Regions from separate parts of the Microbispora sp. NPDC049633 genome, predicted to be linked through region 3. Evidence: predicted binding sites of a transcription regulator. Region 3 holds the regulator's gene; each other region holds the start of a gene.
What was found. Region 3 encodes HrcA, which represses chaperone genes, less so after heat shock. Its sites were predicted from a motif close to TTGGCACTCTCNNNNNGAGAGTGCCAA; they were not measured.
Positions count from the first base shown of each region.

Region 1: a site for HrcA is predicted at 1,419-1,445, ahead of groES (co-chaperone GroES). Genes of this name have one in related genera too.
Region 2: a site for HrcA is predicted at 1,304-1,330, ahead of AB0J39_RS37055 (FmdB family zinc ribbon protein). Genes of this name have one in related genera too.

Region 1 is NZ_JBFAOO010000198.1:3,392-6,660, reverse strand. Features, by position in the region: gene groL (chaperonin GroEL) at 1-951, opposite strand, end outside; gene groES (co-chaperone GroES) at 1,018-1,332, opposite strand; gene AB0J39_RS32685 (NAD-dependent epimerase/dehydratase family protein) at 1,500-2,342, opposite strand; gene AB0J39_RS32680 (MarR family transcriptional regulator) at 2,483-3,058, shown strand; gene AB0J39_RS32675 (methyltransferase domain-containing protein) at 3,197-3,269, shown strand, end outside.
Region 2 is NZ_JBFAOO010000291.1:402-3,670, forward strand. Features, by position in the region: gene AB0J39_RS37050 (S-methyl-5'-thioadenosine phosphorylase) at 75-881, opposite strand; gene AB0J39_RS37055 (FmdB family zinc ribbon protein) at 944-1,288, opposite strand; gene AB0J39_RS37060 (potassium/proton antiporter) at 1,422-2,927, opposite strand; gene AB0J39_RS37065 (5-formyltetrahydrofolate cyclo-ligase) at 2,961-3,269, opposite strand, start outside.
Region 3 is NZ_JBFAOO010000133.1:10,804-14,072, forward strand. Features, by position in the region: gene AB0J39_RS27700 (DUF3097 domain-containing protein) at 1-109, opposite strand, end outside; gene AB0J39_RS27705 (hypothetical protein) at 128-790, opposite strand; gene hrcA (heat-inducible transcriptional repressor HrcA) at 967-1,980, shown strand; gene dnaJ (molecular chaperone DnaJ) at 1,981-3,114, shown strand; gene AB0J39_RS27720 (16S rRNA (uracil(1498)-N(3))-methyltransferase) at 3,117-3,269, shown strand, end outside.

The sequences.
Region 1 (3,269 bases), on a different contig from region 3:
CGTGCCGAGGACCTCCAGGCCGACGTGCTCCAGCTTGAGGCCGATCTCCTCGCTGACGACCTGGCCGCCGGTGAGGATGGCGATGTCCTGCAGCATGGCCTTGCGGCGGTCGCCGAAGCCGGGGGCCTTGACGGCGACCGAGGTGAAGGTGCCCCGGATCTTGTTGGTCACCAGGACGGCCAGGGCCTCGCCCTCGACGTCCTCGGCGATGACCAGCAGCTGGCGCTTGGTCTGGGCGACCTTCTCCAGCAGCGGCAGGAAGTCCGCGATGGAGGAGATCTTGCCCTGGGTGATGAGGATGTAGGGGTCCTCGAGGACCGCCTCCATGCGCTCGGAGTCGGTCACCATGTAGTGCGACAGGTAGCCCTTGTCGAACTGGAGGCCCTCGGTGAACTCCAGCTCCAGGCCCATCGCGTTGGACTCCTCGACGGTGATGACACCGTCCTTGCCCACCTTGTCGAACGCCTCGGCGATCAGGCCGCCGATCTTCGCGTCCTGCGCGGAGATCGTGGCGACGTTGGCGATCTCCTTCTTGTCCTCGACGTGGCGGGCGCTGCCGAGCAGCCGCTCGCTGACGGCCTGGGCGGCCTTGTCGATACCGCGCTTGAGGCCCAGCGGCTGCGCGCCGGCGGCCACGTTGCGCAGGCCCTCGCGGACCATGGCCTGGGCCAGGACGGTCGCGGTGGTGGTGCCGTCACCCGCGATGTCGTTGGTCTTGGTCGCCACTTCCTTGGCGAGCTGGGCGCCAAGGTTCTCGTACGGCTTGTCCAGCTCGACCTCGCGAGCGATGGTCACACCGTCGTTCGTGATCGTCGGGGCACCGAACTTCTTGTCGATGACGACGTTGCGGCCGCGCGGGCCGAGGGTCACCTTGACTGCGTCGGCGAGAGCGTTGACACCACGCTCGAGAGCGCGCCGCGCGTCCTCTTCGAACTCCAGGATCTTCGGCATTCAGGTCTCCTTGTGAGCGCGCGGAGCCCCGGGCGCGTGTCCCGGGGCTCCACTGGCCGACGCGGCCTACTTCTCGATGATGGCGAGCACGTCGCGGGCCGAGAGCACCAGGTACTCCTCGCCGCCGTACTTGACCTCGGTGCCGCCGTACTTGCTGTAGAGGACGACGTCGCCCTCCTTGACGTCGAGCGGGATGCGCTTCTCGCCGTCCTCGTCCCAGTTGCCCGGACCCACAGCGAGGACGCGGCCCTCCTGCGGCTTCTCCTTGGCGGTGTCCGGGATGACCAGGCCGGAGGCGGTGGTCTGCTCGGCCTCAAGCGGCTGGACCACGATGCGGTCGCCAAGCGGCTTAACGGGAACCTTGGTGGCGGTCGTCACGATCGGACCTCCCCTTCAGATTGCGATGAATGAGCTGAAGAGGCGACCAGCGGCCTGCCGTCGCGGGTGTCAGACCTGTCTCGTCGCTGTTGGCACTCTCAATGGCAGAGTGCCAACACGAAACAGTATGCAAGTGGCGCGTGACAGTCAACACGAACCGGCATCGCAGGTCAGACGCGGGAGGCGTACGACCCGGAGCGCACGTCGTCGACGATGCCCGGACGGCTCGGCTGCCATCCGAGGACCTTCCTGGCGAGGTCGCCGCTCACCACCTGACTCAGGGCCAGGCCCTCGGCGAAGGGACGGCCGAGCGCCTGGCTCGCCTCGTCGACCGGCCACGGCACCGCCTTCCCCGTACGGCCGGCCGCCGCCGCGACGTCGGCGACGCTCACCGCCTCCTCGGTGACAGCGTGGAAGAGGCTCCCCGGCTCGCCCTTCTCGATCGCGAGCACGAGCAGGTCCGCCAGGTCGTCGACGTGGACGGTCGGCCAGGTCGGGGCCGGGCCGCCCGCGTGGACGTACCGTCCGTCCTCCCCGTCGGGGGAGGCGAGCAGCCCGGGGATGCCGCCGCCCCGGCCGTACACGATGCCGGGCCTCACGACGACGCCGCCCGCGTCCCGCACCAGCCCCTCCACCCGCGGCCGGTAGCCGGACAGGGTGATGGGGTTCAGCGGCGCGTCCTCGCCCGCCGCCTCCGTGGTGGCGCCGAGCACCCAGACGCCGCTGGTGTAGACGAGCCGCGCGCCGCCGCCGGACAGCGCCTCGATCGCCGCGACGTCCACCGCCTCGTCCCCGACGGGGTTGGCCGCGTGCACGACGACGTCGATGTCCGGCGTCACCGCCGCGCGGAGCGTCTCGGGCTCGTGGATGTCGCCGTGGCGCACCTCACCGGGTACGGCGGTGTCGCGCGCCTTCGGACGGACGAGCGCGACGACCTCGTGGCCGTGTTCGGCGAGGCGCTCCGCCAGCACCGAGCCGATGTACCCCGTCGCACCGAGCAGCAGTACCTTCATCTTTCTTCCACCTCGAACACTTCGACGTTTTACTGTTCGACGCAGACGGTAGCGCACCCCCCATCGATATTTCAACGTCGAAGTTTCGGTTACGATGGCCGGTGGAGGAGGAGCGGCGGAGGACCCAGGCCGCGCGCGCTATGAACGACACCCTCGCGAACGACAGCACCTGCACCGGCACCGACGGCAACGACACCACCTGCGCCGGCGCCACCGGCAACGACGCCGTCGACCAGATCCTCAGCCAGTGGGCCCAAGTGCGCCCGGACGTGGACTGCTCGGCGATGGGGGTGGCCGGGCGCATCTCCCGCGCGTCCCGGCTGCTGGAGAAGGGCATCAAGGAGTACTTCTCCGAACACGACCTGGAGCCGTGGGAGTTCGACGTGCTCGCGACTCTCTTCCGGTCCAATCCCGATCACCTGCTCTGCATGAGCGACCTCGCCACCGCCGCGATGGTCAGCTCCGCGGCGCTCACCAACCGGGTGGACCGCCTCGTCGCGAAGGGACTGGTGCGCAGGGAGGTCTCACCGTCCAACCGCCGCATGGTCCTGATCACCCTCACCGACGAGGGCCGGGCGGTGGTCGACGCCCTGCTGGCCGGTCACGTGGCCAACGAGGGGCGAATGCTGGCCGGCCTCACCGACGAGGACCGGGCCCAGCTGTCCGGGCTGCTGTGCAAGCTGCTCGCCTCGCTGGGCGACGTCCGCCCCTGCTGACCGCCGGGCACGGCCTTCCCGTTCCGCCGGCTCCGGCCGGTTCCCGGCGGCGCCCCTGCCGTCGCCCGCTCCGGGGCTCGTCCACAGGGCGACGCCCAGGGCCGACGTACGCGCCGGGCAGGCGGTAGCGTCGCGGGCGTGGACCTGGACGCCTTCCGCATGCTGCTCACGCCCGCCGGGCGCGGGGCCCTGGACGAGGCCGTGAGGATAC
Region 2 (3,269 bases), on a different contig from region 3:
ACGTCGTCGGCCGTGCGCGATCAGAAGGAGCCGATGGGCCGACGGTCGCCGGATCGTGGCACGCATCGATGGTCTCAGGGAAGCTCGATCGGCAGCTTGACGCCGTCGAGCGCGCTGCCGCAGGGGCAGGCGCGCTCCTCCGGCAGGGCCTCGACGACCTGGGCGACCAGAGCGCGCATCCGCTCGACGTTGGCGGCGAAGAAGGCCAGGACCTCCTCGTGGGTGACCCCCTCACCGGCCTCCACGCCGGCGTCGTGGTCGGTCACGAGGGCGAGCGTCGTGTAGCAGAGGGCGAGCTCGCGGGCGAGGACGGCCTCGGGGTGCCCGGTCATGCCGATGATCGACCATCCCGCGCCCGAGAACCACTTCGACTCGGCCCGGGTGGAGAAGCGGGGCCCCTGGACCACGACCAGGGTGCCGCCGTCGACCGTGTCCCAGCCCGTCTCGTGCGCCGTGGCGACGGCGGCCGCCCGGCCCGAGGGGCAGTACGGGTCGGAGAACGACACGTGGACGGCGCCGCCCGTGTCGTAGTAGGTCTGCTCGCGGCCCTGGGTGCGGTCTACGAGCTGGTCGGGGATCACGAGGGCGCCCGGGCCGATCTCCGGGCGCAGGGACCCGACCGCGCTGGGCGCGAGCACCTGGCGGACGCCGAGGGACCGCAGAGCCCACATGTTCGCCCGATAGGGGATGCGGTGGGGAGGAAAAGTGTGGCCGCGGCCGTGCCTGGGGACGAACGCGACGGTCCGCTCGCCGATGCGGCCCACGGTGAGCGAGTCACTCGGCGGGCCGTACGGCGTCGTCACGTCGATCTCTTCGGCGTCCTCCAGCAGCGAGTAGAACCCCGAACCGCCGATGACCCCGATGTCTGCGCGATTGACCATGGGCCGACACTAGCGAACGCCGCCGCGCACCCGGCGCGTCCCGCCGGCCCCTGTGGATAACCTCAGGCGGCGGCGGTCGAGCCGGACGACGACGTGCTCGACGAGGAGGTGCTCGACGAAGACGAAGAGGTGCTCGACGAGCTCGTGGAGGTCGCCGGCTCCTTCTTGCCCGAGTCGCCGGACGCCTTCGAGGCCGACGACGTGGTGGACGTGGTCGTCGACGAGCTCGACGAACGGCTGTCGGTCCGGTAGAAGCCCGAGCCCTTGAACACGATGCCAACGGCGGAGAAGACCTTGCGCAGCTTGCCCTGGCAGGCCGGGCACTCCGTGAGCGGGTCGTCAGAGAACTTCTGGACGGCCTCCAGCTGCTCACCGCAAGCGGTACAGGCGTACTGGTAGGTAGGCACTCGCTCCTCCTGAGACTGGCACTCGACCGGGTCGATTGCTAATCGTACGCAATCAACAAGCGCAAACGCCACTCCAGCCATGTTTATTGCCCCGGGGTGTCCCTTTCGCCCGCGGCCCGTTCGACGGCCCTGCTCAGTTGCCGCGTTCGCCGTACCAACCGGCGAGCTTGCCGCGTCGGCTCACGGCGCGCAGGCGGCGTTCGACCGTCTCCCGCTGGGCGGCCGTGGTGACCACGAGAAGCTGGTCGCCCGCCAGCAGCCGGGTCGTCTGCGTGGGCACGAACGACTGCCCGTTCCGTACGACGAGCGTGACCATCGTGTTCGCGGGCAGCCGGAGCTCGAAGATCTCCACGCCGTGCATGAGCGAGCCGGACGGGATGCGGACCTGCAGCAGGTCGGCGTTCAACTCCTCCAGCGGCGCGGCCTCGACGTCGAGGTCGCGCGCCTCGCCCTCCGCCGCCAGGCCGAGCACCCGGGCGAGGTACGGCAGCGTGGGCCCCTGCAGGATCGTGAACACGACGACGATGATGAAGACGTCGTTGAACAGGCCCTTCGCCCCCGGCAGGCCGGCGGCCCAGGGGATCGCGGCCAGCACGATGGGCACCGCGCCGCGCAGCCCGGCCCACGACAGGAACACCTGCTCGCGCCACGACAGGGCGCCGAGGCGCAGGAGCCGCGCGACCGCCGCGGACACCAGCACGGACGCCGGCCGGGCGAGCAGGACCAGCAGCAGGCCCGACAGCAGGGCCGGGACGAGCACGCCCGGCAGCTCGCGCGGGTCGACCAGCATGCCGAGCATCACGAACAGCCCGATCTGGGCGAGCCAGGCCGCGCCCTCCGCGAAGCCGCGCGTGGCGGCGCGGTGGGGGAGCTTGGCGTTGCCCAGGACCAGCGTCGTCAGGTAGACCGCGAGGAACCCGCTGCCGTGCAGCAGAGTCGCCCCGCTGTAGGTGACGAACGCGAGCGCCAGCACCGCGATCGGGTAGAGGCCGGAGGCGGGCAGGGCGACCCGGCGCAGTGCGTACACCCCCGCCGGGCCCACGGCGAGACCGACGGCCGCGCCGATGACCAGTTCGACGGTGGTGTCCAGCAGGACGTGCGGCAGCGAGAGGGTCAGCGACGAGCCCGCGCTCAGCATGATCACGAGGATGACGGTCGGGGCGTCGTTGAAGCCCGACTCGGCCTCCAGGATCCCGGCGAGCCGGGGCGGCAGCGGCAGCCGCCTCAGCACGGAGAACACGGCCGCCGCGTCGGTCGACGCCAGGAACGCGCCGAGCAGCAGCGCCATCCGCCACTCCATGCCGAGCAGGACGGCGACGCCCGCCGCGAGCACGACGACGCTGACCGCGATCCCGGCCGTGGCGAGCACGAGCGCCGTCGGCACGGCGTCTCGTACGTGGTTCCAGTTGGTGGTGAGACCACCCTCGGCGAGGATCACGGCGAGCGCGATCATGCCGAGTTGCTGGGCCGTCTGGGCGTTGTCGAAGTTGATGCCGACGATGCCGCCCTCACCGAGCAGCAGTCCGAGGCCGAGATAGAGGAGCAGCGTGGGAAGGCCGGTGCGATGCGCGATCCGTACGGACGCGATGGCCGCGATGACGACGACGGCGGACAGGAGCAGCCAGACGTTCAGACCCACCCGCTCCCTTCGCCGTCCGTTACGTCAATCTTGTCACATCTGTACCAAACGGGCGATTCCACTCGGGAGGGCGGCGAAGCGTACGCGCTGGTCGTGCGGCTCGGCCGGCACCCCCTCCATCAGCTCGCCTTCGTGCAGGAGTGCCACCGTCGGCACGTTCGGCCCGACGCGGGCGAGCGCGCGGTCGTAGAACCCGCCGCCGCGGCCGAGCCGTACGCCGGTGACCCGGTCCACCGCCAGGGCCGGCGCGATGACCAGCGCGGCGGTGCGGATCGTGTCGACGCCGCGCCGGACGTCCACGGGCTCCATGATCCCATTGGGGCCGGGCGCCAGCGAGTCGGG
Region 3 (3,269 bases):
AGCGGCCCTCGGCGTCCTCGACCACGAGGTCGGGCTCGGCCGGGATCTCGGGGATCCGCCCCCGCCGTGGCCGCCGCCAGTCTCCGGAAAGCACGTCCCGCCCGTACATGCGGGGAACGCTAGCAAATCACGCCATGCGACGGCGGGCCCCGGAACGGCGCACCAGCACGACGATCGTCACGATCACCGCGGCCAGGAAGCCGACGACGGGGAGCGCGAGCAGCGCGAGCGCACCGCCCACCAGTTTGCCGATGTCCCCGGTGAGCTGCTTGCCGACGCCGAACCTCACCCCGTCGCCGTCGCAGGCGAGCTGGTACGTGCCCGCCTGCGGGACGCCGGCCTCGAACAGCAGCTCCCAGGTGGTGCCGTTCAGCGCGACGGTCTGGGAGGTGGCCGGCCGGGTCAGCCGCACTTGCGGGTCGGTGCCGTCGCCGAGCCGGCAGCTGACGTCGGTGGGCTGGTCGACCGCCGCGTAGATGGCGGGCTTGTCCGCGGGGTCGAGCGCGACGCTCACCGACTGCCCGCCGGAGAAGGTCGTGGTGGGCGCGATGTCGCCGATCGTGGAGAACAGTCCGCCGGCGAACCCGCCGACCCCGGCCACCAGCAGGACGAGGAAGAGCGCCCAGGAGAGGAAGACCCACAGCAGGCGGGGCCGGATCGGCCGGGAGCCGCCGTACGGCGGGGGAACGGGGTTGGGCATCCGCAGGGTCGCGCCGGGCGGCACGGCGGTCGCGGGGCGGGGGACCCGCATGGTGACGTCGGCCGGAGCGGGGTTCTGATTCTCGTACATGAGATGAAGAGTCCACCATGCGACTTGCCGTCGATTTGCAGCCCACTTGTCCTGGTGCCCTGCGTCGTCTTGGTGCCCCCTGCGTTATCGCACCACGTGGGGTGGTAGCCGTACACTTGGCACTCGGGAACACAGAGTGCCAGAGTCGGTGTTTCCAGGCACAGGGAGGTGACACATTGCTCGACGACCGCAAGCTCGCCGTTCTGCGCGCCATCGTCGAGGACTACGTGTCCACCAACGAGCCGGTGGGGTCCAAGGCCCTGGCGGACAGGCACAACCTCGGCGTCTCCCCCGCGACGATCCGCAACGACATGGCGGCATTGGAGGAGCAGGGGTACATCACCCAGCCCCACACCAGCGCCGGCAGGGTGCCCACCGACAAGGGCTACCGCCTGTTCGTCGACCGGCTGTCGCAGATCAAGCCGCTGTCGGGCGCCGAGCGCAGGGCCATCGAGACCTTCCTCGCGGGGGCGGTGGACCTCGACGAGATCGTCATGCGCACGGTGCGGCTGCTCGCGCAGCTCACCCGGCAGGTCGCGGTGGTCCAGTACCCCTCGCTGACGAGGTCGTCGGTCCGGCACGTGGAGATCGTCCCGATCGCCGAACGGCGGGTCATGCTGGTGCTGATCACCAACACGGGACGGGTCGAGCAGCGGGTGGTCGACCTGCCCGAGGCCATCGCCGACGACCGGATCGCCAACCTGCGCGCCGTGCTCAACGCGTGCCTGGACGGGTGCGGGCTGTCCCAGGTGCCCGAGACCGTGGCCGAGGTGCCCGAGCGGCTGCCCCCGGAGGACAGGCCCGCGGCGGCCACGATCCTGTCCGTGCTGCTCGAGACGCTCGTGGAACGGCACGAGGAGAAAATCGCCTTCGCCGGTACGGCCAACCTCGCCGCAGCGGATTTCAGCGTCGGCCTGCGCGGCGTGCTGGAGGCGCTGGAGGAACAGGTCGTCCTCATCCGCCTGCTGGGTGAGACCGGCGGGCTGTCCGACATCACCGTCCGAATCGGATCCGAGAACCCCTACAGCGGGTTGCGCGGCACCTCTATCGTGGCCGCCGGGTACGGTTCGGGCGACAGGGAACTGGCCCGGCTCGGAGTGCTGGGCCCGACACGAATGGACTATCCGGTGACGATGGGTGCGGTACGCGCGGTGGCGCGGTACGTCGGCCAGATCCTGGCGGGGTCATAAGTGTCCAACGACTACTACGCGACCCTTGGCGTCCGGCGCGACGCCAGCCAGGAAGAGATCAAGAAGGCGTACCGCCGCCTGGCCCGTGAGCTGCACCCGGACGTCAACCCCGATCCGGAGACCCAGGAGCGGTTCAAGGAGATCAACCAGGCGTACGAGGTGCTGTCCGACACGGGCAAGCGCCGTATGTACGACATGGGCGCCGACCCGTTCGGCGGCGGCGCGGGGGCCGGGGCCGGCGGCTTCGGCGCGGGCTTCCCGTTCAGCGACATCATGGACGCCTTCTTCGGCTCGGCGGGCGCGGCGCGGGGTCCCCGCTCGCGTGCCCGCCGGGGCCGCAACGCCACGATCCGGGTCGAACTCGACCTGTCGGAGGCGGCGTTCGGCACGACCCGCGAGATCATGGTCGACACGGCCGTCGTCTGCGACGTCTGCCAGGGCTCCGGGGCGGCGGCGGGCACCCACCCCGACACCTGCGACATGTGCCACGGACGCGGTGAGGTCTCGCAGGTGACCCGCTCGTTCCTCGGCCAGGTCATGACCTCACGCCCCTGCCCCCAGTGCGGCGGGTTCGGCAGCGTCATCCGGCATCCCTGCATGGAGTGCTCGGGCGAGGGCCGGGTCAGGACCCGGCGCACGATCAAGGTCAGGATCCCGGCCGGCGTCGAGGACGGCACGCACATCCAGCTCGCCGGCGAGGGCGAGGTCGGTCCCGGCGGCGGGCCTCCCGGCGACCTGTTCCTGGAGATCGTCGAGCGGCCGCACCAGATCTTCGAGCGGCGCGGCGACGACCTGCACTGCACCGTCCACATCCCGATGACCGCCGCCGCGCTCGGCACCTCGATCACGGTCGAGACCCTCGACGGCCCCGAGGACATCGACGTGCGGCCGGGCACCCAGGGCGGCCAGGTCATCCCGCTGTACGGCAAGGGCGTCCAGCGGCTCAACGAGACCGGCAGGGGCGACCTGCTGATCCACGTCAACGTCGAGACGCCGGCCAAGCTCGACCCGCAGCAGGAGGAACTGCTGCGCGAGCTGGCGAAGCTGCGCGGTGAGGAGCGGCCGCCCGGCAAGTTCTCCCCGGGTCAGCAGGGCTTCTTCTCCCGCCTGCGGGACGCCTTCAACGGCCGCTGAGCATGAGTGTTCCCGTGTTCCTGTCGGACGCGGCCGGCCGGACGGCGGACACCATCGTCCTGGACGGGCCGGAGGGCCGGCACGCCGCCGCCGTCCGCCGCCTGCGCCCGGGGGAGCGGATCGACCTGACCGACGGCGCGGGGCGGGTGGCCGAG